DNA from 3 places in the Streptomyces sp. NPDC060027 genome. Region 3 is predicted to be linked to each of the others. Evidence: riboswitches for the same ligand, from Rfam matches in the RefSeq annotation. Region 3 holds a riboswitch; each other region holds the start of a gene.
The links. A riboswitch is a leader RNA that binds a small molecule or an ion and turns the genes downstream of it on or off. The one in region 3 is predicted to bind cyclic di-AMP.
Positions count from the first base shown of each region.

Region 1: linked by a shared signal. The riboswitch ahead of ACFWBT_RS32640 (M23 family metallopeptidase) and the one ahead of ACFWBT_RS05935 (transglycosylase family protein) in region 3 are both predicted to bind cyclic di-AMP.
Region 2: linked by a shared signal. The riboswitch ahead of ACFWBT_RS02675 (peptidoglycan DD-metalloendopeptidase family protein) and the one ahead of ACFWBT_RS05935 (transglycosylase family protein) in region 3 are both predicted to bind cyclic di-AMP.

Region 1 covers NZ_JBHWVI010000183.1:828-10,491, forward strand. The annotation lists gene ACFWBT_RS32605 (hypothetical protein) at 1-945, shown strand, start outside; gene ACFWBT_RS32610 (DUF1731 domain-containing protein) at 1,066-2,037, shown strand; gene ribA (GTP cyclohydrolase II) at 2,015-2,659, opposite strand; gene ACFWBT_RS32620 (MarR family winged helix-turn-helix transcriptional regulator) at 2,782-3,291, opposite strand; gene ACFWBT_RS32625 (dihydrofolate reductase family protein) at 3,358-4,497, shown strand; tRNA gene ACFWBT_RS32630 (tRNA-Met) at 4,580-4,653, shown strand; gene ACFWBT_RS32635 (PP2C family protein-serine/threonine phosphatase) at 4,942-6,027, shown strand; cyclic di-AMP (ydaO/yuaA leader) riboswitch at 6,332-6,489, shown strand; gene ACFWBT_RS32640 (M23 family metallopeptidase) at 6,501-7,541, shown strand; partial or broken gene ACFWBT_RS32645 (aldo/keto reductase) at 7,875-8,818, shown strand; gene ACFWBT_RS32650 (PrsW family intramembrane metalloprotease) at 8,978-9,664, opposite strand, start outside.
Region 2 covers NZ_JBHWVI010000005.1:72,726-82,389, forward strand. The annotation lists gene ACFWBT_RS02660 (Glu/Leu/Phe/Val dehydrogenase dimerization domain-containing protein) at 1-1, shown strand, start outside; gene ACFWBT_RS02665 (TetR/AcrR family transcriptional regulator) at 429-1,049, shown strand; gene ACFWBT_RS02670 (SGNH/GDSL hydrolase family protein) at 1,387-2,172, opposite strand; gene ACFWBT_RS02675 (peptidoglycan DD-metalloendopeptidase family protein) at 2,498-3,406, opposite strand; cyclic di-AMP (ydaO/yuaA leader) riboswitch at 3,411-3,568, opposite strand; gene ACFWBT_RS02680 (tyrosine-protein phosphatase) at 4,418-5,215, shown strand; gene ACFWBT_RS02685 (DUF6126 family protein) at 5,299-5,415, opposite strand; gene ACFWBT_RS02690 (helix-turn-helix domain-containing protein) at 5,445-6,080, opposite strand; gene ACFWBT_RS02695 (aspartate aminotransferase family protein) at 6,189-7,589, opposite strand; gene dxs (1-deoxy-D-xylulose-5-phosphate synthase) at 7,586-9,538, opposite strand; gene ispG (flavodoxin-dependent (E)-4-hydroxy-3-methylbut-2-enyl-diphosphate synthase) at 9,566-9,664, opposite strand, start outside.
Region 3 covers NZ_JBHWVI010000014.1:37,578-47,241, reverse strand. The annotation lists gene ACFWBT_RS05955 (exopolyphosphatase) at 1-527, opposite strand, end outside; gene ACFWBT_RS05950 (DUF501 domain-containing protein) at 524-1,177, opposite strand; gene ACFWBT_RS05945 (septum formation initiator family protein) at 1,217-1,693, opposite strand; gene eno (phosphopyruvate hydratase) at 1,813-3,099, opposite strand; gene ACFWBT_RS05935 (transglycosylase family protein) at 3,448-4,146, opposite strand; cyclic di-AMP (ydaO/yuaA leader) riboswitch at 4,151-4,343, opposite strand; gene ACFWBT_RS05930 (transglycosylase family protein) at 4,527-5,495, opposite strand; gene ACFWBT_RS05925 (cytochrome P450) at 5,744-7,138, opposite strand; gene ACFWBT_RS05920 (globin domain-containing protein) at 7,186-8,397, shown strand; gene ACFWBT_RS05915 (nucleoside triphosphate pyrophosphohydrolase) at 8,462-9,487, opposite strand; gene ACFWBT_RS05910 (SurA N-terminal domain-containing protein) at 9,633-9,664, opposite strand, start outside.

The DNA.
Region 1 (9,664 bases), on a different contig from region 3:
CGGGCGCCCTCGGGCGCGACGGCGGTCGTGGACCGCTCCATGGCCGATCAGGGGATCACCGCCGCCGCGGGCCGGTCCTTCGTGGACATCTCGTGGAAGGGCTACGCGAGGGACGCCAGGTACGTCGTCACCCGGAACGAAAAGACGGTCGCCACCCTCGCTCCGGGAGCGAGCAGCTTCCACGACACCTCCGTGACCCCCGGCAGCGTCTACCAGTACATCGTCACGCCCGTACTGGCGAAGGGCGGAGACGCCAAGGCCCGCAAGTGGGGCATGACGGTCGCGGTCCCCTCCGTGTCCCCGGGGAAGACAGCTCTCGCCTCGATGCGCGAGCAGGCCGTGTCGCGGGCCGAAGCCGCCGCGGCTGCCGGGACGACCACCCTGACCTGGGTCACCTTCATCCCGCAGAAGCGCATCGACGCCCCGCCCGCCGGCTGTGACTATGGGAGGGGCTACCAGTTCGCCGGTGACGGCCATTCCGATTTCAACTGGAGGTCGTCGCAGTACCGCACTTCCCTGAACGCCGTCATCACGTGGAGTTCGAAGTCGGTCGCGGGACACAAGGACGTCCATGCGAGCCACGTCTACAAGAAGAGCACCGGCAGGCTGGTCGCCACCAAGACCGCGTCGTCGGGGAACATGGTCGCCAAGAAATTGGGGTCCGGAGGCAATTACGTGGACGTTCGGATGGTGACGCGTGCCTCCAATCCGTTCTGTCACGTCGGCGCCATCGACGGTGCCTTTTCGATGCATCTGACGAAGAGCGGGAATTGGTCCATCATTTCCGGGACGCACCGGCTGATGCCGAACCACTACGTCTACATCTACAACGGCGGCAGGGTCACCAACGTCTACAAGCGCACGTACGCGAATCCCGCGTGCCTGATCGGTTCGGCTGCCTGCCCGGTCGCGGACCTCACCGGCTACTACGGCACGTTCTCGTAGCCGGGTGCGGATCCGGCCCAGGACCAGTGCCTGGGCCGGGTACGACGCTTGCGGAGGCTCAGATTTGAACGCGTTCAGTTTTCTGCGCTAGGCTCGTCGCAACACAGGCGGGGGAGACTGATGAAGGTAGTGATCCCCGGGGGAACCGGGCAGGTGGGCGCGATTCTGAAGCGCGCGCTGACCGCAGAGGGTCATGACGTCGTGGTCCTGACCAGGCGGCCGGTGCGCGACCGTGAAGTCCTCTGGGACGGCGAGACCCTGGGCCCCTGGGCCGAGGTGATCGACGGCAGCGATGTCGTGGTCAACCTGGCCGGGCGCAGCGTCAGTTGTCGCTATACCGCGGCCAATCTGCAGGCCATGATGGACTCGCGTGTGCGCTCCGCCACGGTCGTGGGCGAGGCGATCGCGGCCGCGGCCCGGCCTCCCCGGGTCTGGCTGCAGATGAGTACGGCCACTGTCTACGCCCACCGCTTCGACGCACCCAACGACGAGGCGACCGGCGTGCTCGGCGGCACCGAACCCGGCGTGCCGGGCTACTGGGCCTACAGCGTCGAGATCGCCAAAGCCTGGGAGCGGGCGCAGGAGCGGGCCGAAACCCCGAACACGCGCAAGGTCGCCCTTCGCTCGGCGATGGTCATGAGCCCCGATCGGGGCGGTGTCTTCGACGTCTTGCTGCGGCTGGCGCGGCTCGGCCTCGGCGGCCCGGTCGCGGGCGGCGCGCAGTACGTGTCCTGGATACACGACCACGACTTCGTTCGCGCGGTCGAGTTCCTGGCCGACCGGGACGACCTCGCCGGGCCGGTGAACCTGGCCGCTCCCGTCCCTCTGCCCCAGCGCACGTTCATGCGCGCGATGCGAGCGGCGTGGGGTGTCCCGGTGGGCCTGCCCGCGACGCGGTGGATGGCGGAGGTCGGTGCGTTCGCGCTGCGGTCGGATACCGAACTCCTGTTGAAAAGCCGCCGTGTCGTTCCCGGCCGCCTGCTCGATGCGGGCTTCGCCTTCGATCACGGCCGATGGCCGGAGGCCGCCGGCGACCTCGTGCGGCGAGTGCGCGGCGGGAAACGGAGCGTCAGCCCGTCGAGAGGCCTGTGAGCTCGGTGAGTTCCGTCAGCGGGAGCGTGTGCTGGGTCTGGAGGACCTTGGCGCGCAGGTAGCGGACGTTGTGGGCGGTGGTGAAGACGCCCGTCGGGACACGGTGGGAGACCGTGATGCCGAGTTCGCGGAGCTGTTCGGCCTTGTCGGGGTTGTTGGAGAGCAGGTCGAGGGAGTCGATGCCGAGGGCCCGGAGCATCTGGGCGGCCGCCGTGTAGTCGCGGTCGTCCTCGGGCAGGCCGAGGGCGGCGTTGGCGGCGTAGGTGTCGAGTCCCTGGTCCTGGAGGGCGTACGCGTCGAGCTTGTTGTAGAGGCCGATGCCGCGGCCCTCCTGGCGCAGATAGAGAAGGACGCCGCCCCGGTCCGCGATCTGCTCCACCGCCTCGCGCAGCTGCGGTCCGCAGTCGCAGCGGGCCGAGCCGAAGACGTCGCCGGTCAGGCACTCGGAGTGCAGTCGCACCAGGGGGTTCGGGCCGGGCTCGCCGAGGACGACGGCCAGGTGTTCCTTCTCGTCGTCGAGGCCGTGGAAGGTGACGAGTTCCGCGTCGACGGAGTAGCCGTCGCCGAAGCGCAGGGGCACGCGGACGCGGGTGCGCACGGTGGCGGTGGGATGGTCGCGCATGAGTCTCTCCGTCCAGCGGGTTCGTACGAGATGGTGCTTCAGATTTGAAGCACTGTCCTGGGAGGAGACACTACATCTGCTTAAAACTTCAAGCAATGGGGTTCACGTCCCCCTCGCGCCCCTCACGAGGAGCAGGAACGCCGCCGCCACGGCAGATCTTCCCCGGATGCCCCGGAATTCCCGTCCTGGATCGCCCGCGTGATGGTTCCGCAGATCTCGTCCAGCTGTTCCACCTGCTCAGGCGTCAGATGGTCGAAGATCGCCGTCCGCACCGTCTCGACGTGTCCCGGCGCGACCCGCTCCAGGAGGGTCATGCCCTCGTCGGTGAGGACGGCCATGTGGCCGCGCTTGTCGGTGGGGCAGCCCTCCCGGCGTACGGTGCCGTCCTTCTCCAGTCGCGTCACCGCGTACGTCAGGCGGCTGCGGGTGATCTTCTGGGCCTCGGCGAGGTCGGTCATCCGCAGCCGCCGGTCCGGCGCCTCGGACAACTTGGCCAGGATGGAGTAGTAAAGGTGGGGCATTCCCGCCTCGGCCTGCAGCCGGCGGTCGATGGCGTCCTCCAGGAGGGAGGTCGCGGAAAGGTACGAGCGCCAGGCGCGCTGTTCGGCGGCGGAGAGCCAGCGGGTCGTCATGGACTCAGTCTAGGTATTGTTTAAAAGTTGAACCACTGTGCCCGTGCGACCGGAGGATGCGCCCCGATGCCCCGTCCCTACGTCCTGTTGTCCGCCGCCGTCTCCCTCGACGGCTTCCTGGACGACACCGGCCCCGAGCGGCTGCTGCTCTCGGGTGCGGCCGACTTCGACCGGGTCGACGAGGTGCGGGCGTCCAGCGACGCGATCCTGGTGGGCGCGGGCACCCTGCGTACGGACAATCCGCGGCTCCTGGTCAACTCCGCCGACCGGCGCGCGGCCCGCGTCGCCGCCGGCCGCCCCGAGTACCCGCTGAAGGTCACCGTCAGCGGCTCCGGCGACCTCGACCCGAAGGCACAGTTCTGGCACACGGGCGGCGAAAAGGTCGTCTACACGACCGGCGAGGGCGCGCGGCGCGCAGCCGCCCGGCTGCACGGTCTCCCCGGCGTCGACGTCGTCCCGACCGGCCCCGGACTCGACTGGCGCGCGCTGCTGGAACACCTCCACGACGTACGGGGCGTGCGCCGCCTCATGGTCGAAGGGGGCGGGAAGGTCCACACCCAGCTCGTGCGCGAGGGCCTGGCCGACGAACTGCAGCTCGCCGTCGCCCCCCTCTTCGTCGGGCAGCCGGACGCGCCGCGGCTGTTCGGAACGGGCACCTATCCCCCCGGCCGGATGCGGCTGGCGGAGACCCGGCCCGTCGGGGATGTCGTGCTCATCCGGTACGTGCCCACCGCGCCCGGCACCGACTCGCTCGCCTCCGCGGCGGACCGGCGGTGGCTGGAGCTCGCCTGCGAGCTGGCGGCGCTGTGCCCGCCCTCGGAGACCGCGTTCAGCGTGGGCGCCGTGGTCGTCGCGGCCGACGGGACCGAGCTGGCCCGGGGCCACTCCCGCGAGGGCGACGACCCCGTCGTGCACGCCGAGGAGGCCGCCCTCGCCAAGATCGACCCGGCCGATCCGCGGCTGGCCGACGCCACCGTCTACAGCAGCCTGGAGCCGTGCGCCCGCCGCGCCTCCCGGCCCGCGCCCTGCGCCCGGCTGATCCTCGACGCCGGTGTACGCCGGGTCGTGACCGCCTGGCGCGAGCCCGACACGTTCGTCGCGGACGCCGACGGGAACGGGCTCCTCGCCGCCGCGGGCGCCGACGTCGTCGTCCTCCCCGAGTACGCGGAACACGCCAAGGCCCCCAACCTGCATCTCCTCGGCTAGCCCACCCCGCGGCCTCACTCATGGGGCGCGTTTGAACGCGTGTGCTTCGGGTCCCGCGGATGGCGTACACTGGTTTCAACGACGCGGGGTGGAGCAGCTCGGTAGCTCGCTGGGCTCATAACCCAGAGGTCGCAGGTTCAAATCCTGTCCCCGCTACTGAAGACCAAGGGCCGGAACTCGGATTCACGAGTTCCGGCCCTTGGTGTTGTGCCCTCCGGCCGGTTCTCTCCGGGATCGTTCCCCTTCCCGGCCGGTTCTCCGGACCGGTCCCCTTCCGGCAGCCGGCGATCCCCCGGTCGGGCCACACGGGTCGCCCGCCGTCCCCGCTCCGGGTCTTCTGGACGGGTGGGGCAGCCAGGAGGTGAGCAGCGATCCGGAGAACCGCATGACCGCGCCGACAGGTCGCCGCCCGGTCTGCCCCGAGGCGCCCGGCTGCCCGGTCCGGTGGGAGCGGCTCCCCGCCGGATCTCCTTCGCGCGCACCCTGCTCCGGACCCTGCCGGTGCTGCTCCTCGTCGGGGGGATCATCTACGACTACTTCACGCCGTCGGCCTTCACCGCGGCCCCCCTCTTCACGGCCGCGCCCCTGGTCGCCGCGCCCCTCTACTCGCTGCGCGGCACCGTCGTCACCGGCGTTCTCGCCGTCGGCACGGTGTTCCTGGTCCACCACCTGCTCGACATCGTCCTGAAGGTCGACGCGGTCACCGAGTCGGTCACCGTGGCGACGGCCGCCGTCCTCGCGGTCCTCATCAACATCCTCGTCCGGCGCAGCGACGAACGGCTCGCCTCTGTACGGGAGATCGCCGAGTTCGCGCAGCGTGCCGTGCTGCCCGAGCCCGACCCGCGGATCAACGGCCTCGACGTCGCGGCGCGGTACGAGGCGGCGCAGGCGGACGCGTTCATCGGCGGTGACCTGTACGCGGTGCAGGACTCGCCGTACGGCGTGCGGATGGTCGTCGGCGACGTACGCGGGAAGGGGATGGCCGCCGTGGCCGCCGTCGCCGTGGTGATCGGGGCGTTCCGGGAGGCGGCCGAGCAGGAGGAGTCCCTGGAGGCGGTCGCACGGCGGCTGGAGCGGGCGCTGACGCGCCCGGGCACCCGGCACGAGAGCCCCGACGCGTTCGAGGAGTTCACCACCGCCGTCCTCGCGGAGATCCCGTACGACGAGGACATCGTGCGCATCGTCAACCGCGGCCATCCGCCGCCCCTGCTCCTGCATCTCGACGGCACACTCGTCACGCTCGCCGCCGAGTCCTTCGCGCTGCCCCTCGGGATGAGCGAGCTGGGGACCTGGCCCGACCGCGTGCTGACGGCCCGCTTTCCGCGCGGGGCGACGATGCTCCTGCACACCGACGGTCTGTCCGAGGCCCGCGATCCGCGCGGGGAGTTCTACGATCCGGCCGCGCGGCTGGCAGGACGGGTCTTTCCCGGCCCCGACGCGCTGCTGACCGCCCTCGCCGAGGAGGTCCGCCGGCACACCGGCGGCGCGCTGACGGACGACATGGCGCTGCTCGCCGTCCGGCGCGTCTGAGGTGGGCCCGCGAGCGGGTTCATGGGCTGCTCTGGGCGGCCGTCACCCGCGACGCGTACGGTCTTCTCGGCCGTTGTCACGAGGAGTGATCGGACAGTGCCCCTCCGCATAACGACTGACACACCGTCAAATAAATCCGTGTCGAGGTCACGTGGTCAACTCGCCCGTTTTTCATCGTCCATGACCCCAAAGTCCTGGCCAAAAGCTGTTAATGATCAGTCGGAACAGCTTGGAATCCGGTGCCTGAGTCTATTAACGTTCGATAACGCAGCGCGGTCGTCCCAGCCGTCACAAGAGACGGCTCCGTGCGCACGTGCCGAATCCTGCAAAGGAACCGGGGAACCACCTACTTGGGGTGAATCGAGCGTATTACGCCGTGGAAGCACGGTGGTTATACGCGCGTAGGAGACCTTCCTGCTCCGAACCCGTCAGCTAACCCGGTAGGCGACAGGGAAGGAAAGGAGTGCGCCCACGTGGCGTCCAACCGGCCTGCTCAGCCAACCTCGTTCGCGCCGAATGACACTCACACCTTCGGCTATGCCTCCGGCAAGGACGAGGGAACCTGGGAAGAGTGGAACCCCACCGAGGATTCCGTTCTTCCCGTCCGCGGCCGGCACCGCGTAGGCAAGCAGCGCGGTGGAGGACTCGCCCGCAGCTCGACCGTTCTCGGCGTGGGTGTCATAGCCGCCGTCGGTGCGGGTGGCATGGCCACCGCCGCGCCGGGCAAGGCGCCCGTCTCGATCTCGCTGCCCGACCTGTCGTCGGTCACCGAGTCCGCCAAGGCCCTGATATCGGACGGCGGATCCAGCGCTCCCAAGGGTTCCACCACTCCGCTCACGAGCGCCGGTCTGACCAGCGTCGACACGGCCCAGGGCGCCACGGACGCCGGTGAGGCGCTGCGCGCCCGCATCATGCAGCAGGCCGAGTCGCAGCAGAACCAGGTCGACACCGCCGCCCAGCAGGCCGCCCAGGCCGCCGCCGCGAAGAAGGCCGTCGCGCTCGCCGCCAAGCAGCAGGACGACGCGGAGGCCAAGGCCGCCGCGGTGAAGAAGAAGGCGGAGGACGCGGCCAAGGCGGAGGCCGAGGCCGAGCGCCTCGCCGAGCTCGCCAAGAGCTACTCGCTGCCGACCTCCTCGTACACCCTGACCTCGACCTTCGGCGAGGCCGGCTCCATGTGGTCCTCCGGGTACCACACCGGACTGGACTTCGCGGCGCCCACCGGGACGCTCATCAAGGCGATCCACAGCGGCACCATCACGGAGGCCGGCTGGGCCGGATCGTACGGCTACCGCACGATCCTCACCCTCGACGACGGTACGGAGCTCTGGTTCTGCCACCAGTCGTCGATCAGCGTCAGCGTGGGCCAGAAGGTCGCCACCGGTGATGTCATCGGGCGCGTGGGTGCGACGGGCAATGTCACCGGGCCGCACCTGCACCTCGAGGTGCACCCCGGCGGCGCCGCCACCGGCATCGACCCGATGGCGTGGCTCCAGGGCAAGGGCCTCAACCCCTGACCCGTACGGCCTCTGACCCGTACGGCCTCTGACCCGTACGGCCTCTGACCCGTACGGGCTCCGACCCGTACGGGCTCCCTGGCCGTACGACCCTGAGCCGTACGCGCGCTGATCCGTACGAGCGACCCCTCGTGCCCGAGGTTTCGTGATCCGTGTGCTCGCGGTGCGTGCGGCTCCTGGCCGTGCGCGCGGCTTTCCTTTTCTCCGGCGGTCCTGACGACACCCCCCCGACGTCAGGGCTGCCGGTCCGGCGTGTGCGGACGCGCGCTCTCACCAGGCCCCGCAGGAGTGGGTGCGGAATACATGCATCAGGTGGGGGCGTTGACGTCGGGCATGACTTCTCTTCGCAAGCTCGGTTCGTCCGACCTCGAGGTCTTCCCGCTCTCCCTCGGTGGCAACGTCTTCGGCTGGACGGCCGACGAGACCCGGTCCTTCGCGGTGCTCGACGCCTACGCGGCCGCCGGCGGCAACTTCCTCGATACGGCCGACTCCTACTCGTCGTGGTCGAGGGCAACGAGGGCGGCGAGTCCGAGACCATCATCGGCAAGTGGCTGAAGACCCGTGGCAACCGCGCGGACATCGTGGTCGCCACCAAGGTCAGCCAGCACCCCGCGTACCCGGGGCTGTCCGGCGCCAACATCAAGGCCGCGGCCGACGCGTCACTGCGCCGCCTGGGCACCGACCACATCGACCTCTACTACACGCACTTCGACAAGCCGGAGGTGCCGGTCGACGAGATCATCGGCGCCCTCGACGAGCTGGTGACGGCGGGCAAGGTGCGGCACATCGCCGCCTCCAACCTCTCGCCCGAGCGGCTCCAGGAGTCCCTGGAGTTCTCCGACCGCGAGGGCCTCGCGCGCTATGTCGCGCTCCAGCCGCAGTACAACCTGGTCTCACGCGACACCTACGAGGGCGCCCGGCGGGACATCGCCTCCCGGGCCGGCCTGGCCGCCGTCCCGTACTTCGGGCTCGCCGCCGGCTTCCTCACCGGCAAGTACCGCCCGGGCACGACGGTCGACTCGCCCCGGGCAGGGGCCGCGGCCAAGCACCTCGACACGGAACGCGGGCAGCGGGTCCTCGCCGCCCTCGACGAGGTGGCCGAGGCCCATGGCTCCGAGGTCGCGACGGTCGCCCTCGCCTGGCTGGCCGCCCAGCCGACGGTCGCCGCGCCGATCGCCTCCGCCCGGACGGTGGAGCAGCTCCCGGCCCTGCTGGGGGTCGCGGACCTGGTCCTGACGGACGACGAACTGACGCGGTTGTCCAAGGCGTCGGCGTAACCGCCGGAGGACAGGGCGCAGGCATCGCCGGCATCGACCGGCGGTGCCGAGCCGTCGGCGGTGCCGAGCCGTCGGGGATGCCGAGCCGTCGGTGGTGCCGCGCGCCGGTGGTGCCGTCTCCCGCCGGTGTCGGGCCGGTGATGCGGGGCGGTGCCGCCTCTACGAGCGGTACGGGTTGTACGCGGGATACGGCACCGGCGGGGCGTACGGCTGCGGCTGCGGCTGCGGGGCGGCGTACCCGTAGCCGTTCGTGTACCCGTGGGCCGGCCAGGGCGGCGGCGCGGGCATCGGAGTCGTCGCGCGGGCCGCGTAGGCGAGGGCCGGGCGGGCGATCCCCCGGCGGCGCCACAGCTCGTCGAGCAACTCGCGCTCCCGTACGACGAAATCGGCGCCCGCGCGGCCGAGGCGTCCCCGGTGGCGCAGGAACGCCAGTGAGGTCGCGAACGCCTCGTACTCCGCCACCGAGCGCGCAGCGGCCTTCCCGAAGTGGTGGCCGGCGTACTCGCGGGCGAGCCGCCGTGCCCGCATCGAGCCGAGCGCCCACGGCTCCGTCGCGCCCAGCCACCCGGCGACGGTGTACGCGGGCAGTTCCGCGCGCACGGTGCGCAGCTCACGCTGCCGGGTCCAGACGGCCAGCCAGGTCAGCAGCCCGAACGCGGGCACCATGAACGCGGCGTACACCCCGAAGAACCCCCACTCGCCGAAGCCCGACGAGCCGTTCCAGAGCGCGTGCATGCCCATCGCGAGCAGCAGTCCGGCCAGGGGGAGCAGCACGCGGCGCACATGCTGGCGCTCGGCGGACAGCGCCGCGACGCCGAAGCCGATGCCGGTCAGCACGGTGAACAG
Region 2 (9,664 bases), on a different contig from region 3:
ACGGCCGCGTAGCCACGGCCGCGTAGCCCCTGAACACCCGCCCCGCGTCCCGTCGTCGGGGTGCCGTCGAGGACCTGGCGGTCGACTGGCTCGCCCGTACGCGCCTGCCCAAGTCCGTCCACGACGCCGGATGGTCCGCGTTCGGGTCGACGCTGGAGTACGAGGCCGCCCGATACGGGAGGCCGCCCGGTACGGGCCTGCCCTCCGCCGGATCGGCCGCTCCGAACCCACCGGCCAGGGGTGTGCTCACGGTGCGGCGTGAAGGACGGCCCCAGGCCTTCAGACGTCCGCGTACGGACGTGTCGGGCGCACGGAGCCGTCCTGAGGCCGGCCGCAGCCGCCCGAACGGGCCGGACCGCCGAGGGAGCCGAGGAAGGCGTCAACTCCCTCGGGGTCTCTCCCGAGGGGGCTCTGTGTAGGGTTGCCGCGTGGCGAGAGTGCGGTTGAGCGTGGCGGAGCGGCGTGAGGAGTTGTTGCGGGCCGCCGTCGAACAGATCGAGGCGCGGGGCGTGGCGGCGGTACGGATCGCCGACGTGGCCTCGTCCCTCGGGGTGAGCAACGCGCTGGTGCTGTACCACTTCTCGACGAAGGAGAAGCTGGTCGCCGCCGCGTTCACCTACGCGGCCGAGGACGACCTCGCCCATCTCCGCAAGCTGCTCGGCCGCCGTACGACCGCCCTGCGACGCCTCCGTACGGCCGTGCGCTGGTACGCCCCGACCGGCCAGGCAAAGGGCTGGCGCCTGTGGATCGAGGGCTGGGCCGCCGCCCTGCGCGAGCCCGCGCTGCGCGAGGTCACCCGCGATCTGGACAGGCAGTGGAAGGCCGCGATCACCGAGGTCATCGCGGAGGGCGTGGCCGCGGGCGAGTTCCGCTGCCCGGACCCCACGAGTGCGGCCCTCCGGCTCACGGCGCTGCTGGACGGCCTGGCCGTCCAGATGACGGCGTACGACGGCGCCGTGTCACGGGCGCGGACCCAGGAGTGGGCGGACGAGGCCCTCGCCCGCGAACTGGGCCTCGAACGCGAGGCGTTGGTGGCGGCGGTGCGCTAGGGCAGGGCACGGTTCCCCAGTTCCGTGCGCCGGTGCCCGTGCCCCACTTCCGTGCGCCCGTGTGTGTGCCCCACTCCTGTGCGCCGGTGCCCGCGACCCACTTCCGTGCGCCGGTGTCTGTGCCCCACTCCTGTGCGCCCGTGCCCGTGCCCCACTTCCGTGTGCCGGTGCCCGTTCTCGTGTGCCCAGCCCCGCTGCCCCGTCCGCGCCACTCCGTCGCCGTCACCTCACCGGTCGGCCCGGTCCGTCCCGGGCGCCGTCGCCCGGCCTGCGCCCGACCGGCCGAGTCGGCCCGTACCCTCGCCGCCTGTGGCGCCGCGACGGAGGTCGTCGCGGCTCAGGCCACCGACTCGATGCGCATCTTGATGTCGTCCGGTGACAGGGCACCCTTGGCCGCCACGTGGTCGCCCGAGGACTCCCCGCGCAGCCGCCGTCCGATCCACGGCACCAGGTACTCGCGCGCCCACTGGATATTGTCGCGCCGCATCTCGAGCGTGCCGCGCGGCGGCAGGGGCGGCCAGGGCTGATCCGGGTCGGCGGGCACCTCGAGGCCGAGCACCTGTCCGGCACGGAGCGCGACCCGGGTGTGGCCCTCGGGCGAGAGGTGCAGGCGGTCGCCGTCCCAGGCACGGCGGTCCTGGATCGTCTTCAGGGACCAGAGGTCGAGGACGGGACAACCGTAGCGGTCCGCGATGGCCCGCACATGTCCGTTGTACGTGGCGATCTTGCCGCGCAGATGCTTGAGCACGGGGACGCCACGGGTGTCGAAGCCGGTGGTCACCATGACGGTGCCGACGGCGGAGGTGAGGTCGATGATCGCGCGCTCGAAGCGCTCCGCGACCTCGTCGGGGTCGGTGCCGGGCCGGATGATGTCGTTGCCGCCCGCGCAGAACGAGACCAGGTCCGGGCCGAGTTCCTTCGCCCGCAGGAGCTGGGTCTCGACGATCTGGTCGAGCAGTTTGCCGCGCACGGCGAGATTGGTATAGGTGAAATCGCCCTCGGGACGCCGGTCCGCGAGAAGGACCGCGAACCGGTCCGCCCAACCGACGAAGGCCCCGTCGGGCCCAGGGTCGCCGACGCCCTCGGTGAAGCTGTCCCCCACCGCCACGTACGACCCGATCACTGATCTGTTGTCACTCTTCGAATCGTCTGCCACATCGAGCAATGATTCACCCTCGGATGTGAGCTACGCGACCGTAGGGAGGGGTTGACGTGCGGTGAGATAGGCCACTGGCCAAGTATTGGTCAACTCCGGAATAGGGCTCCGATCAAGGCTGTTGAGGCAGCGACCACCCACGGGCAGCGGAAATCATGGGAATCGCCGCGCGGCGGTCACGCGCCTTGTACGGGAAACTCCGAAGGCCGGACCCCGGGGATCGTGGGGTCCGGCCTTCGGAGACAGTCCTGCCGTCAGGAGCAGGGCTTGGCTTCAGGAGCAGGGCTGGGCGTCAGCCGACGGTGACACCGTGCGCGCGCAGGTACGCGACGGGGTCGACGTCCGAGCCGTAGTCCGGCGTGGTGCGGACCTCGAAGTGCAGGTGCGGTCCGGTGACGTTGCCGGTCGCGCCGGAGAGGCCGACCTGCTGGCCCTCGGTCACGCTCTGCCCCGCCGAGACGGACAGGGACGACATGTGGGCGTACTGGGAGTACCGGCCGTCGGCGTGCTGGATGACGACCTGGTTGCCGTAGGCGCCGCCCCAGCCCGCGGAGACGACCGTGCCCGCGGCGATGGACTTGATCGTGGTGCCGGTCGGGACCACGAAGTCCACGCCCGTGTGGTAACCGCTGGACCACATGCTGCCCGCCAGCTTGTAGCTGGTGCCGAGGGTGGCGCCGTCGACGGGCAGGGTGTAGCCGGAACTGCTGCTGGCGGAGGCCGCGTTGGTAGCCGTGGTCACCTTCTCGGCCTTGGCCGCGGGGGCCTTCGCCGCAGGGGCCTTCGTCGCAGGGGCCTTCGTCCGGGTGGACGAGTGGGTGGCGCCGGCGAAGGCGGCCTTCTTGCCGAGCGACAGCTTCAGACCGGGGTGGATCAGCGACGGGTCGCTGCCGATGGCCGAGCGGTTGTCGGAGTAGATCTTCTTCCAGCCGCCGGTGACGTTCTGATCGTCGGCGATCTTCGAGAGGTAGTCGCCGGACTTCACCGCGTACGTCTTCGTCGTGGCGACCTTCTTGGCCGCGGGAGCGGCGGTCGCGGCCTTCTCGACGTGCTGCGCGACGGCGGTGGCCGGGGTCGCGGCGTGGGCGCCCGTGGCTCCCATCAGAGGCAGCGCGAGCGCGGCGCCACCGGTGCCGGCCACGGCGATCGAGCGGGTGAAACGCAGGGACTTCGGACGGCGGTGCTTACCCTTGGCGGGCATGACGAATTCCTCTCCGGCGCCTGCGAGGTGAGCTGTCGGGTGCGGGCTGGAGATGCCCGGCCACGCTGCTGCGCGGCTGTACCCCTAGCCTGTTCCGGAGACCGGACCAGGCACGGAACCTGTGGGTCCCCCGCTCCTGCCATGTACGGGTGAGTGTGCGGATTCCGGGCGGCGGCAGGATTGGGCGTCCGTCCGGATTGAGGCAGAACGTAAGCGAGATGAGAGCGCGTCGACAACTATGTGCGGTTTCTGTGCGCTCACCTTTCTTGATCCATGCGGGAATTGCCGTCACCCTCTGTGGAATGACGATCTTTACGGCCCCTCAACCCGCCCGGGAATGCGGGCGGGTTGAGAAATGGGGACGGCAACGCATCGTCACGAATATGACGCTCCTCACGCGACTCGTCCCACGGTGCCTTATTTCAGGGACAGTTGGAATGAAGGCGCTATTTCGGACAGAACAGTCACATGCGACGTCGGTGGATATCCATCACATCCAGCCCCTCGCGGAGTCCGATCCGCACGCCGTGATGCGACGACGCCCCATCTAGGACGATTTGACGGCTTTAGTAGCACTTGTGCACTTATGTCGGAAACCAGCTCGCCCATCCGGAGCCATGCGGCCGGACCGGCATGGCGCCCCCTCGGCGCGGCGGGGGCGCCGCGCGTGATCCCCGGGCCCGGTGCGGGCGCGGCGGCTCGTAGCGTTCGGTGACGCGCGCCGTGGCCGCCGCACGGTCGGAGACGTGTGTCGCGTGACCGGCACTCACCCCGGAACGAGGCCAGGTCCGGGCATCCGCGCCGATCTCGGTCATCGGCCCCGGCGGCGTCGAACAGGCCCGATCGGGGTCGACATGATCATGGGTGCCTCGTCCTGAAGCCTGCGGCTGTGGACAACTCATTGCCTCAGGAACCCATGTCGTATCGTCGAGAGCGCGAGCCGAAGACAACCGCCGACGAGTCGCCCGAGTCCAGCCGGGCGACGCCGACGGCCGAATGGGAGGAGCCCCCGTGACGCAGCAGGTCCCGTCGACCGAGCCCGAGCTCGGCGGAGTGCGCAACTTCCGCGACGTGGGCGGACTGCCCACCGCGGACGGCCGACGAGTGCGCTACGGGCACCTGTTCCGCAGCGGCCACCTCGCGCACGCCACGGAGGAGGACGCCGCGTTCCTCGCCTCCCTGGGGCTCCACACGATCTTCGACTTCCGCAACGCCGCGGATCAGAAGCTGGAGGGCCCGGACGTCGAGCTGCCGGGCGTGCGGAACGTGAATCTGCCCCTGTCCGACCCGGCCGACGGCAGCGAGTTCTGGAAGATGGTCCGCGACGGCGACCTGGACCAGCTGCACGCGATCCTCGGCGACGGCAAGGGCGCGAACCGCATGATCGGCTCGTACCGCAGGATCATCAAGGAGCGCACGGCCGAGCACTCCCAGGTGCTGCGCGCGATGGCCGAGGACAGCGTGCCCGCGCTGATGCACTGCGCGGCCGGCAAGGACCGCGCCGGACTGTCCATCGCCATCACCCTGCTCGCCCTCGGTGTCGAGCAGGACGCGATCGTGGCCGACTACCTGGAGTCGAACGCCGCGCACCGCCGCTACAGGGTGCACCGCACCAACTCCTCGGCCTCCGCGTACTCCCCCGAGATCATGGAGCTGCTCAGCCCCCTGTTCGACGCGCGCGCGGAGTACCTGACGGCCGCCTTCGAGGCGATCGAGGAGACCTGGGGCAGCGTCGACGTCTACCTGGAGCAGGGCCTGGGCATGACGCCGGAGCTGCGGGAGCGCCTGCGCGAGCGACTGCTGGACTGAGCCGCGCGCCGGGCCCGGGCACGTCCGCCGGTTCCCCGCGCCGGGCCCGGGCGTCGGCCTGTCCCGCGCGCCCGGCCGGTGCGCTACTGGTTCTGCGCGCCCAGCGTGAAGAGCAGGTAGATGAAGGCCGCGAAGAGGTGGCCGACGGCGACATAGATGATCAGCCGCACCCACAGGGCGCGCGGGAACTTCTCCTCCATGGAGGGCCGGCGGGGTTCCGTGGGTTCGGTCATGACGTCTCTCCCGAGGTGGGGTGGGCGGTCGCCGGGCCGAGGCACAGCGCGGCGACGGGGCTCTGCAAGAGGGTGTGTACGAAGAGGAGCTCGGCCCCGTCGCGCTCGACGGCCGCGATGCGGTGCGGGGTGAGCGAGTCGAAGTGGGCGCTGTCCCCCGGCGCGAGCACGTGCGCGGCGTCCCCGAGGCGCAGCCTGAGCCGCCCCTGGAGAACATACAGCCACTCCTCGCCGGGGTGGACGCGCACGATGTCGCCCTGCGAGCCGTACGGGACGTGCACGCGCAGCGCCTGCATGCCGCGGCCGGCCGCGCCGGCCTGCCAGTAGGTCCAGCCGCCCGCCGGGGCCGGGTCCATGTCGGCGGCCCGCACGATCGCGTCACGGTCGGCGACCGTCTCGCCGAGCAGTTCGGAGACCGTCGTACCGTAGACGCGGGCCAGCGTGAGCAGCATCGGCAGCGAGGGCTGGCGCTGCCCGGTCTCCAGACGGGAGAGATGGGCTGGTGAGAGTCCCGCGGCACGGGCCGCGGCCTCCAGGGTGAGGGAGCCGGCGCGGCGCAGCGCGCGGAGCCGGGGCGCCACGGCGTGCAGCTCGTCGGACGGCTCGTCGACCGTCCCTGGATCGGTGCTCATAGGTCCATTGAGCCCGATGATTGCCTCCGAGGCAATTTTCTTGCCCCAGAGGCAAAGAGTCCGGCCCCTTCTCCGTCGGCCCGCCGGTGAGGGCGGGCCTGGCGGGCCTCAGCGGTTCGCCACCGCCTGCTTCACCAGCGTCTTCCCGAAGTCCCACATCAGCCCGCCGCCGCTGTGCGCGTCCTCCATGACCGCGGTGAAGGCCTCCACGAACCGGTCGACATCGTGCTCGTCGATGACCAGCGGCGGGATCAGCTTGATCACTTCGAGGTGGTCGCCGGAGACCTGGGTGAGGATGCGGTGCCGCTGGAGCAGCGGGACGACGACCATCTGTGCGAACAGGCCCTTGCGCGCGGCCTGCAGCATGGTCCAGCGGCTGCGCAGTTTGAGCGACTTGGGCCGGCCGAATTCGATGCCGATCATCAGGCCCCGGCCGCGTACGTCGCTGAGCAGCTCGTACCGGTCGATCAGCGCGGCCAGCCGGGACCTCAGCTGCTCGCCGGTGACCCGGGCGTTGGCGACGATCTGGTCGTTCTCCATGACGGAGAGCACGGCGAGGCCCGCCGCCATGGCCTGCGCGTTGGAACCGAAGCTCGCCGAGTGCACGAGGACCCGGTCCATCGAGGAGTAGACCTTCTTGAAGATCCAGTCCTTGCCGAGGGTCGCGCCGACCGGCACATAGCCTCCGGAGAGCGCCTTGGCCACGCACACCAGGTCCGGTTCGACGCCCTCCTCGTGCTGGTAGGCGTAGAAGTCCCCGGTCCGGCCCAGGCCGGTCTGCACCTCGTCGGCGATGAGCAGGGCCTTGTGCCGGTGCAGCAGTTCCTGGGCGGCGCGCAGGTAGCCGGGCGGGGCCTCGTGGACGCCCTTGCCCTGGATCGGTTCCACGATCAGCGCGGCGACGTCGCCCTTCTTCAGCTCCCTGGCCAGGGCGTCGAGATCACCGAGCGGGACGGCGGTGTCGGGCAGCAGCGGTGCGAAGCCGTCGCGGAAGCCGTCCTCTCCGTTCACGGACAGGGAGCCGGTGGTCAGTCCGTGGAAGGCGTGCGAGCAGTACAGGATCCGCGGCCTGCCGGTGGCGTACCGGGCGAACTTCAGCGCGGTCTCGACCGCTTCCGTTCCGCTGTTGCCGAAGAACACCCGGTCCAGGTGCGGGCTGTGGGCGAGCAGTCGCTCCGCGAGCAGACCCGGCAACGGCTGGCAGTCGAAGCGGGTGAGGTCGGCGAGCGAGGCGTCGAGGACGTCGTGCAGCGCCTGCCGGACGACGGGGTGGTGGCGGCCGAGGCCCATCACCCCGAATCCGGCGAGCATGTCGAGGTAGTCGTTGCCGTCGGCGTCCCAGAAGTGCGCGCCCTCGGCCCGCTCGTAGACCTTGTCGAATCCGATGGTGTGCAGCATGCGCGGGAGCTGGTGGTTCAGGTACTTCGAGTGCAGCTCGTAGCGCTCGGCTCCACGCTCGGCGAGGAGCGCGCCGAGGTCGAACTCCCCCTTCTCCGCAGGGTCGGTCATTCCTTCTTCTCCTTGGACAACTCATCCTCGGCCGGCACGTCGGCGGCCTTCGACAGCTCGTGGGCGGCCTTGGACCGCTCGTCCTTGACCGCCAGGCCGGCGCTGATCCGCCCGGCGATCTCCACGGGCGTGAGCCCGATGTCGGCCAGCACCTCGGCGCGCTTGGCGTGCGCGAGGAACTGCTCCGGGATGCCGAACCGCCTGACGGGCACGTCGACTTCGGCGTCCCCGAGGGCCAGCGCGACGGCCGCGCCGACGCCCGACGCCCGGCTGTTGTCCTCGACGACGGCGACGAGCCGGTGCTCGGCGGCGAGCGGCGGCAGCGCCGGGTCGACGGGCTTGACCCAGCGGGGGTCGACGACGGTGCAGCCGATGCCGCGGGCCTCCAGCAGGTCGGCTGCCTGGAGGCAGACCGGGGCCATCACCCCCACGGCGACGAGCAGCACCTCGGGGCGCTCGCCCCGGTGCAGGACGTCGAGCCCGCCCACGTGGTCCACCGCGGGGATCGCGGGGCCGACCGACTCCTTCGGGAAGCGGATCATCGTCGGCGCGTCGTCGACGGCGACCGCCTCCCGCAGCTGGGCCCTCAGCTGGTCGGCGTCGCGCGGCGCGGCGATCCTGAGGCCGGGCACGACCTGGAGGATCGACATGTCCCACATGCCGTTGTGCGAGGCGCCGTCGACACCGGTGATCCCGGCCCGGTCGAGGACGAAGGTCACGCCGCAGCGGTGCAGGGCGACATCCATGAGGAGCTGGTCGAAGGCCCGGTTGAGGAAGGTCGCGTAGACGGCGACGACGGGGTGGAGACCGCCGGTCGCGAGTCCGGCCGCGGAGACCGTGGCGTGCTGCTCGGCGATGCCGACGTCCCACACCCGGTCGGGGAACCTCTCGGCGAACTTCCCGAGCCCCACAGGATGCAGCATGGCCGCCGTGATCGCCACGACGTCCGCGCGCTCCTCGCCGATCCGGACGATCTCCTCGCCGAACACGGAGGTCCAGGAGGGGCCGTTGGACGGTGCGAGAGGCTCGCAGGTGAGCGGGTCCATCACCCCGACCGTGTGGAAGTGGTCCTCCTCGTGGGCGAGCGCGGGCTCGTAGCCACGGCCCTTCTCCGTCAGGCAGTGGATGAGCACGGGCCCGTGGAAGCGTTTCGCCCGGCGCAGGGCGGACTCCACGGCGCCGAGGTCGTGGCCGTCGATCGGTCCGACGTATTTGAGCCCGAGGTCCTCGAACATGCCCTGCGGCGCGAAGGCGTCCTTGAAGCCCTTCTTCGCGCCGTGCAGGGACTCGTAGATCGTGTGGCCGACGACGGGGGTGCGCAGCAGGACGTCCTTGCCCCAGGCGAGGATCTGCTCGTAGCTGTCGGTGGTCCGCAGGGTCGCGAGGTGGTTCGCGAGGCCGCCGATGGTCGGCGCGTACGAGCGTTCGTTGTCGTTGACGACGATGATCAGAGGCCGGTCCTTGGCGGCGGCGATGTTGTTCAGCGCCTCCCAGGCCATGCCGCCGGTGAGCGCGCCGTCGCCGATGACCGCGACGACGTGGCCCTTCTCGCCCTGCACCTGGCGGGCCTTGGCGAGCCCGTCCGCCCAGCCGAGCGCCGTGGAGGCGTGGCTGTTCTCGATGACGTCGTGCTCGGACTCCTCGCGCGAGGGATAGCCGGACAGGCCGCCCTTGCTGCGCAGCTTGGAGAAGTCCTGACGTCCTGTCAGCATTTTGTGTACGTAGCTCTGATGGCCGGTGTCCCACAGGATGCGGTCCACGGGCGACTCGAAGACCCGGTGGAGGGCGATGGACAGCTCCACCACTCCCAGGTTGGGTCCGAGGTGACCGCCGGTCCTGGCGACGGCGTGCACCAGGAACTCCCTCACCTCTTCGGCCAGTTCACCGAGTTCCGCCTCGGACAGCGCCTTCAGGTCGCGTGGTCCCCGGATGTTCTCCAGAATCGTCACGTCGGGCCCCCTCTCGGTCCGTGCTGATCAGCTCACGGTGACGGCCGGTTCTCCGGACACGACGCCGTCCTTCTCCATCTGCTCGGCGATCTTCATCGCCTCGTCGATGAGGGTCTCGACGATCTT
Region 3 (9,664 bases):
TGCACGAGGTGCCGCTCCGTCATCCGTACGCAGCCGATGTCCACGGAGCGTGCCGCGTCCACCCGGTCGGCCCCGACGACGAACTCGGTCGAACCGCCGCCGATGTCCACGACCAGGTAGGGCTTGGCCAGGTCGTCGCGCCCGGTCAGCTCCTTGGTCGCCCCGGTGAAGGAGAACTCCGCCTCCTGGTCCCCGGTGATGACCTCCGGCTCGACGCCGAGGATGTCCAGCACCCCGCGCACGAACTCGTCCCGGTTCTCGGCGTCCCGGGAGGCGGAGGTGGCCACGAACCGCAGCCGCCGCTCGGCGCCGTGCTCCTTGACGACCGCCGCGTACTCACGGCACGCGGCGAACGTCCGCTCCAGCGCCTCGGGGGCGAGCCGGCCGGTGCGGTCGACGCCCTGGCCCAGCCGGACGATGGTCATCCGCCGGTCCAGTTCGACGAGTCCACCCGTCCGCGGGTCGGCGTCGGCCACCAGGAGCCGGATCGAGTTCGTACCGCAGTCGACGGCGGCGACCCGGGTCACTGGTCGTCCTCGCCGGACCCGGCGGACTCACCCGGCTCACCCGGCTCACCCGACCGAGCAGGCTTGAAGGCGAAGTGGCCGGCGTCGGCGCCCTCTCCGGACCTCTCCACCTGCCGCTCGTCGCCGGACGGCGGGCCGGGCGGCGTCACGCACGCCCCCTTGCGCCACCACTCCGGCAGCATCGCGATCGCCTCGTCGCCGAGCGGGTTCACGCCCGGCCCCGCGGCCAGCGAGTGGGCGACCAGGACGTGCAGGCACTTCACCCGGTCCGGCATACCGCCCGCGCTCGGGAAGCCCGCCAGCACCTCGATGGCGTCACGGCGCGCGATGTAGTCCTCGTGGGCGGCGCGGTAGGCCGCGGCCAGTTCGGGGTCGGTGGCCAGCCGGTCGGTCATCTCCTTCATGACCCCGTTGGCCTCCAGCGTCCCGATCGCCGACGCGGCCCGCGGGCACGTCAGGTAGTACGTGGTCGGGAACGGCGTCCCGTCGGGGAGGCGGGGGGCCGTCTCCACCACGTCCGGCTGACCGCAGGGGCAGCGGTGCACGATCGCGCGCAGCCCGCGCGGCGGCCGGCCGAGCTGCTGCTTGAAGGCCTCGACGTCGGCGTCGGTGGGCTCGGTGCGCGGGGTGGTGGGCGGTGGCGTTTCCATGCCGTGAGTCACGTGTCTTTCTGGTCAGTTCATGGGTCGTCACTGGTCGGCGGCGTCGGACTTGTCCACGCCGTCCCAGACATTGGCGTACCAGGGGCGGTCGGTGGTGCCCTTGTCGGCGCGGGCCTGCTTCGCCGCGTCCGGGTCGATCACCACGTAGCCGGTCTCGCCCGGCATCACATAGTGCAGCCGCTGCCGGATCTGCTGCTCGGCGTACGCGTCGTCCTGCCAGCGCGCCTTGAGGTCGCGCAGCTGCTCGACCCGCTGCCGGGCCTGCTCCCGCTGCCGCTCCAGGTCGGCGACCTCGGCGCGCTGGGAGACGTACTGCCGCATCGGGTAGGCGAGGGCGACGATCAGGGAGCACAGGACGAGGGCCAGCAGCGCGGCCCGGCCGGTCAGCCGGGAGCGGCGCGCCTGCCGCTTGGTCTGGGAGCGGTAGACCCGGGCCGCCGTCTGCTCGCCGAGCAGCTTCAGCCGGGTCGAGGTGGAGAACCGGTCCCGGTCCTTCACGGCCATGAGTCCCGCCTCCCCAGTACTGGCCCGTCGGTAGGGGCCCGTCACGCGCGTACGTCCCCGCACACGGTACGGGACCGAGTGCGGGGACGTACGGACGACGCTTCCTGAGCCTTGCGGGGTCAGTCCTTGAAGCGGGGGAACGCCGAGCGGCCGGCGTACACCGCGGCGTCGTCGAGGATCTCCTCGATGCGCAGCAGCTGGTTGTACTTGGCGACGCGCTCGGAGCGGGCCGGGGCGCCGGTCTTGATCTGGCCGCAGTTGGTGGCGACGGCCAGGTCGGCGATGGTGACGTCCTCGGTCTCGCCGGAGCGGTGGGACATCATGCACTTGTAGCCGCTGCGCTGGGCGAGTTCGACGGCGTCCAGGGTCTCGGTCAGCGAACCGATCTGGTTGACCTTGACGAGCAGCGCGTTGGCGGTGCCCTCCTCGATGCCGCGGGCCAGGCGCTCCGGGTTGGTGACGAACAGGTCGTCGCCGACGATCTGGACCTTGTCGCCGAGGCGGTCGGTGAGGACCTTCCAGCCGGCCCAGTCGTCCTCGAAGAGCGGGTCCTCGATGGAGACGAGCGGGTAGGCCGCCACGAGCTCCTCGTAGTACTCGGTCATCTCGGCGGCCGAGCGGGACTTGCCCTCGAACTCGTACTTGCCGTCCTTGTAGAACTCGGACGCCGCGACGTCGAGGGCGAGCGCGACCTGCTCGCCGGGGACGTAGCCGGCCTGCTTGATGGCCTCGACGATGAGGTCGAGCGCGGCACGGTTGGAGTCCAGGTTCGGGGCGAAGCCGCCCTCGTCGCCGAGGCCGGTGGACAGGCCCTTGGACTTCAGGACGGACTTGAGGGTGTGGTAGACCTCGGTGCCCCAGCGCAGGGCCTCGGAGAAGGACTCCGCGCCGATCGGGGCGATCATGAACTCCTGGATGTCCACGTTCGAGTCGGCGTGCGACCCGCCGTTCAGGATGTTCATCATCGGAACGGGCAGCAGGTGCGCGTTCGGGCCGCCCAGGTAGCGGAAGAGCGGCAGGTCGGACGCCTCGGAAGCGGCGTGCGCGACGGCGAGCGAGACGCCGAGGATGGCGTTGGCGCCGAGCGAGCCCTTGTTGTCGGTGGCGTCCAGGTCGAACATCGCCTGGTCGATCAGGCGCTGCTCGGTGGCGTCGTAGCCGACGAGCTCCGGGCCGATCTGCTCGATGACGGCGAGGACGGCCTTCTCGACACCCTTGCCCTGGTAGCGGTTCGGGTCACCGTCGCGGAGCTCGATGGCTTCGAAGGCGCCGGTGGAAGCGCCGGACGGAACGGCGGCACGACCCGTGCTGCCGTCGTCGAGGCCGACCTCGACCTCGACCGTGGGGTTGCCTCGGGAGTCCAGGATTTCCCGGGCTACGACGACGTCGATGGACGGCACGAGCATCTCCTTCTGGGATGTGACGCGGGTACGCAGGACTTGCCAGCCCTGCGGGATGAGCCTAACCGGCCCGGGGGGATCGGCCAGCCGATCGACCACCCCTTGGGCAGAACTGAGGGTACATATTGTTCCTGAACGGAACAAAAAAAGAAATGAAAAACCCCGCTCCGGTGCATGCGGGGGAACAAGCACCGGAGCGGGGAGCCCGTGGGGACGGGGACCCTCACCGGGCCTTCCACATGGAGGCCCGGCCTGTGAGGGGAGCTGTCGTTCAGCGCGAGTGAGGCTGCGCGCGGCCCGGCTGCGGTCGCCGTCCGCCGAGGGCGACCATGGGGGGCCGGTACGCGGCCGTGCTCAGCCGAGGTGCAGCTGCTGGCCCGGGTAGATGAAGTCGGCGTCGGCGACGACGTCCTTGTTCAGCTTGAACAGCTTCTGCCAGCCGCCCTTGACGTGCTTCTTCTCGGCGATCGAGCTGAGGGTGTCACCCTTGACGACCTTGTACTCGCCGTCGCCCTTCTTGACCTTCTTGCCGGTCGGGGTGGTGACGGTCTTCTGGGCGGCCGGGCGCTCCGCGGAACGGGAGGCGGGCTGCTCCGTCGTACGGGTGGTGCTGCCCTGCGAGGCGCTCGACGAGGAGGGGGCCGACGGGGTCGACGGGGTCGAGGTGTCACCGCTGTACGCGGCGCTCGACAGGCCGACGCCGCAGGTCGGCCAGGCGCCCTTGCCCTGCCCGGCGAGGACCTTCTCGCCGATGGCGATCTGCTGCGACTTCGAGGCCTGGTCGGCGGTGGAGGCGTAGGCGGTGCCGCCGTACGCGGCCCAGGTGGAGGCCGAGAACTGCAGGCCGCCGTAGTAGCCGTTGCCGGTGTTGATCGACCAGTTGCCGCCGGCCTCGCACTGGGCGACGGCGTCCCACTCGGAGGCGGTGGCGGCGGAGGCGTTGCCGGCCGCCATCAGCGGAGCGGCGATGGCGACACCGGTGACACCGGCGAGCGTGGCGACGCGGGTGGCCTTGTTCGGACGGCGGTGCTTGCCCTTGCTGGAAAACAGCATGGAGTGATCCCCTCACCGACGCCTGCGAGGTGAGCTGTCGGGTTCGGGCCGGTTGAGTTGCCCGGCCGCGTGTCTTCGGTCCCGTCTCCAGGACGTCCGACACGCGACTTAACCCCAAGCCGTTCCGGATGTCTCTCAACTCCCGGACGCGGCGCTTACCTTGGGTCCCCCGCTCCTGCCTACGGCGCATGACGCGACGACTGTTCCCGTACGGCCGCTGGCAGGATTCGGCGTTGTGACCGTCGGGGCCCGCTGTGGCGAGCGGTCACGACCGTAAGCAGTCGATCGGCGGAATTTCAAAGACGATCAGGGCTTCTGAGACCCATCTCTCACTCGCGCCAAACCGGACATTCCACAGCTAACCGTGACGTGAACTCCCGCTACTTTTCGACCGTTTCGGTAGCAACAGACAGGCTCTGACCGGGAACGATGAGGTCGGGATCGGCCCCGACCGTGTCCTCGTTCGCGACGTACAGGCCGCCCCATCCACCTTCGAGGTCAAGGGCGTCGGCGATGCTCCAGAGACTGTCCCCGTCGTCCACGACGTACGAGTCGTCCGTGGCGTCGCGCGAGTCGCTCGAGCCGCGCGAGGCGTGCCGCCCGGCGGCGCTGTCGGTGCGGTCGTCGGCCGCGCCGGCCGACGCGTCCTCGTCGGCACTGCCGCCACGGTGCCGCCCGGTGCTGGCGCTCGCGTCGTCGGAGGCATCCGAAGAAGCGCCGTCCTGACCCGACTTGTCCGACTTGTCGTCCTTGCCGGTCGCCTTGTCCGAGCTGCCGGAATCCTGCGAGGCGCTGGGCTTCGCGGTGTTGTCGGTCACGTCCGGGGAGTCGCCCGAATCAGCTGAACCGGACGGGATGGATGAAGGGGATGAGTTGGGCGTAGTCGACAATCCGGACGAAACGGAGCCGCTCGACTCGCTCCCGCCGGCCGACGAGTCGCCGGCCAGGCCCGTGTCGACACGCACGTCGCCCGAGTCCGCGCTCAGCCCGGAGAGCGGTCCGCAGGTCGGCCAGGCCGCGAGCCCCTGGTCGTCGAGCACCTTCTCGGCCACGGCTATCTGCTGCGAACGGCTGGCCTGGTCGGCTCTCGGGGCGTATTCGAGACCGCCGTACGCCTCCCAGTCGTCCTGGGTCAGCTGTAGCCCGCCGTAGTACCCGTTGCTGTTGTCGGCGCTCCACGCGCCGCCGCTCTCGCACTGTGCCACCCGGTCCCAGGTGGTTCCGTCGGCCGCGCTCGCACTCGTCGCGGCGAGCAACGGGATGGCGATCGCCGATCCGGTCACCCCTGCGGCGACGATGAGGGCCGGGGCCTGACGGGGGCGACGGTGACGGCCGTTCCCGGAGAGCATGCGGAAGCCTTTCGCGTGACAGCAGGTGACAACGGGCCTCCTGCGAAGTAAGAAGCGCAGGTGCCGCGTTGATGGGTGAACGTAGCCGGAGTCGAACGCTTGTCACAAGTCGATGCAGTACAGATCACGTGAAGATCACAGATTTGATGGATCATCATGTTCCGGTAGCCGGAAGGGTGCTCTTTCCGGTATTCGGAAGAACCCCCTCGACAGGGGTGGCGAAGGGTCACCGATGGACCGATCAAGGGCTATTTGACCGGGGTGAACTCCACCGGAAGCGTGCGCAATCCGCGCATAATGAGCCCTCCACGCCAACGCAAATCAGCCGGATCTCCCGCAAGTCGGAGGTCGGGGAGGCGGGTGAGGAGCGTGCCGAGCGCGGTCTGCCCCTCCAGACGGGCCAGCGGCGCGCCCAGGCAGTAGTGGATGCCGTGGCCGTAGCCCACGTGCTGATTGTCACGCCGTGCGAGATCGAGCGTGTCCGGCCGCTCGAACCGCTCGGGGTCGCGGTCCGCGGCGGCGAGGACCACGAGCACGGGATCGCCGGCCGCGATGTCCTGCCCGCCGATCCGCACGTCCTCGGTCGCGAACCGCCAGGTGGCCAGCTCCACGGGCCCGTCGTAGCGCAGGAGTTCCTCGACGCCCGTCTCGAGCAGTCCGCTCTCCCCGGCCGCGAGGGAGGCCTGGAGACGGGCCCGCTGCTCGGGGTGGGTGAGGAGGGCGTGCATCCCGTTCCCGATGAGATTGACCGTGGTCTCGAAACCGGCGAAGAGCAGGATGAAGGCCATCGCGGCGGCCTCGTTCTCGCTCAGGTGCTCGCCGTGGTCGGAGGCGCGGATGAGTCCGGAGATGAGGTCCTCGCCGGGTCCGGGCACATCGGACAGCGCCTCGCGCTTGCGGTGGATGAGCTCGGCGAGATAGCCGCGCATCTTCTTGACGGACCGGGCGACCCCGCCCCGCGGCCCGCCGCCGTGCCGGATCATCATCCCCGCCCAGTCCCGGAAGTCGTCCTGGTCCTCGCGGGGGACGCCCAGCATGTCGCAGATGGCGTAGATGGGGAGCGGGAAGGCGAACTCGTGGATGAGGTCGGCCGAGCCCCTGGCCGCGAACTGGTCGATGAGCTGATCCGTCAACTCCTGCACCCGTGGGGTGAATTCGGCGACACGCCGGGGGGTGAAGGCCTTGCTGACGAGCCGCCGCAACCGGGTGTGGTCCGGCGGATCGATGTTCAGCAGATGCGTCATCAGCTCGGCCTTGCGCTCCCCCGGAATCCCGGTCCTGCCCTTCGCGTGCGCGGGTTCGTCGTGATGCGCGGGATTCTTGGACAGCCGCTGGTCGGCGAGCGTCTGCTTGGCGTCGGCGTACCGCGTGACGAGCCAGGCCTCCACTCCGCTGGGCAGCCGGGTGCGGTGCACCGGCGCGTGCTCCCTGAGCCAGGCGTAGGCCGGGTAGGGATCGGTGGCGAACTCCCAGGTGAAGAGTTCGGGGGCGGCGCTGGCGGGGGATTCGTGCTCGGTCACCCCTCGACGGTATCCGCAGGACGCGGGGACGCCCGGGCCGACCGGCGATCGGGGCGGTACCGGGGAGGCCCGGCGGCGACGGCGAGTCCCCCCTGCCCTTTTCACCCCAGGCTGTCCAGACATGGCCGACTGTTTGACTCGGCCGCTCGGCACCTCCCTACATTCACGCAGTGGACCCCGAAATACTCAGATCCAGCTTCGCGGTCGTGGAACGACGGGCCGAGTTCGCGGTCAAGTACTTCTACTCGCATCTGTTCCGCCACAACCCCGAGCTCCGCGGGCTGTTCCCGGCGGACCTCCCGCAGGACATGGAGCGGCAGCGGGACCGGCTCTTCGCGGCGCTCACGTTCGTCATGGACGGGCTGGAGGATCCGGAACTGCCCCGGTACCTGAGGGATCTCGGGCGGGACCACCGGAAGTACCTGGCGCAGCCGGACCACTACGCGGCCGTGGGGGCGAGCCTGATCGCCGCGTTCGCCTTCGTCGCGGGCTCCGCCTGGAGCTCCGAGGCCGAGAAGGCCTGGGCCGAGGCGTACGAGGCGATCACCCATCTCATGCTGCAGGGCGCCTGGGAGGCCCAGCACCACGGCGAGCCCCGCTGGTGGGACGCGGAGGTCGTCGCCCGCACCCGGCACGGCGACGACCTCGTCGTCCTCACCCTGCGGCCACGGCAGCGGCTCACCTACTCCCCCGGTCAGTACGTCAGCGTCAACACGCCCCAACTGCCGTGCGTCTGGCGCCCCTACTCCCTCGCCAACGCGCCCCGCGCCGACCGCACCGTCGACCTGCACATCAGCCGCGTCGAGGACGGGGTGCTCTCCACCGCGCTCGTCCGGCAGACCCGCGTGGGCGACGTACTGCGGCTGGGCGCGCCCGGCGGCGGCCTCACCCTGCGGACACCGGCCGACCGGCCCCTGACCCTCATCGCGGCCGGCACGGGCTGGGCCCCGGTGAAGGCCCTGCTGGAACAGCTCGACCCAGCCCACGAGGCCCGCCTGTTCCTCGTCGCTCGCGACATCGCGTACCTCTACGACCGGCCCGCCGTCGAACGCCTGCGGGCCCGGCTCCCCCAGCTCGCCGTCACCTTCATCACGCCCGCGCCCGGCCGCCCCAAGGAACAGGCGACGGAACGGCTGCTCACCGCGCTGGGCAACCGGGCCGGCTGGACCCGGCACGACGTCTACATCGCCGGTCCGCCCGATCTCGTCGAGGAGGTCGGCGAGGCCCTTCCCGCCCTCGGCGCACCGGCCGACCGTGTCTTCCACGACCTGCTGCCGCCGACCGGAGAGACCCGGCCCCGCCCGCTGGGCGCGGCGGAGTGGCTGCTCGACCGCCCCGTGCCGAACTGGCACAACCCGGCGGACCGCGCCACGGGGGCGTGACTCCGGCCGCCGTCAGTCCTCCCCTGCGCCTCCCCCTCCTTCACCCCTCCCCCTTCTTCGCCCCTCACCCTGCCTCGTCCGGATCCCCGTCCTGATCCCCGTCCTGATCCCTGTGCTGATCCCGGTCCGTCCCCACGAAGCCCTCCGCCACGCGGATCGCGTCCCGGTACGCCCGGGCCGCCGCCCGCAGCGCCGCCTCCGGGTCCACGCCCTCGGCCTCGGCGTGCGCGGCCATCGCCAGCAGCTCGTACCCCACGCCCTCCCCGGCGGGCAGCGGGACCCCGAGTCCCGCCGTCCGCACCCGGGACGACAACTTGGCCGACAGGGCCAGGCCGGGCTGACCCAGCGGGACGCCCTCGGTGACCGAAGTGCGCCGCTTCTCCTCGGCCTTGGTGCGCAGCCAGTGCGCCTTGACCTCCTCGGGCGTCGTGGCCGTCTCGTCGCCGAAGACATGGGGGTGGCGGTGGATCAGCTTGGCGACGATGCCGCCGGCCACGTCGTCGATCGAGAAGGGGCCCTCCTCGTCGTCCTCGGCGATCCGGGAGTGGAACACGACCTGGAGCAGGACGTCACCGAGCTCTTCGCGCAGCTCGTCCCGGTCGCCCTCCTCGATGGCCTCGACGAGTTCGTACGCCTCCTCGATGCCGTACTTCGCCAGGCCCTTGTGGGTCTGCTGGGACGACCAGGGGCACTCGGCACGGATGCGGTCCATCACCTGGACGAGGTCGAGCAGGCGGGCGCCCGGCAGGTCGTACGAGGCGGGGAGCAGCTCCAGGTCCGGCATCTGTACGCGGCCGGAGCCCGCCAGCCGGGCCAGGCCGTCGGTGAGGCGGGGCTCGCCCTCACCGGTGGCCACGACGACCAGCGAACGACCGCCGGCGCACGCGTCGACCAGATCCTCCGCGGTCGGGGACTCCTCGTCGACGGTGATACCGGCCTCGCGCAGATACGGCACCTGCGGGTGCGCGCCGTCCGCGCACAGGACCCGGTCGGCGCCGTGCAGCGCCTGCCAGGCGGGCCAGGACAACAGCCCGGGCGCGACTCGGTGGCTGGTGGTGAGCAGGACGATACGGCCGGGGCCGGGGCCCACGACGGTCGCGTCGGCAGCGGTCCGCTCGTCGCCGTCGAAGCTGCTGGATGCGTTCACCCCTCGAACGTAACCCACACCGCCGACAGCCCCCGAAGCCGTCCACAGGCCCGGGGGCACCGTCGGTCGGCCGACGGCCCGGAGACGGTCAGGCCGGCTGCTGGGTCCCCGTCGCCGTGA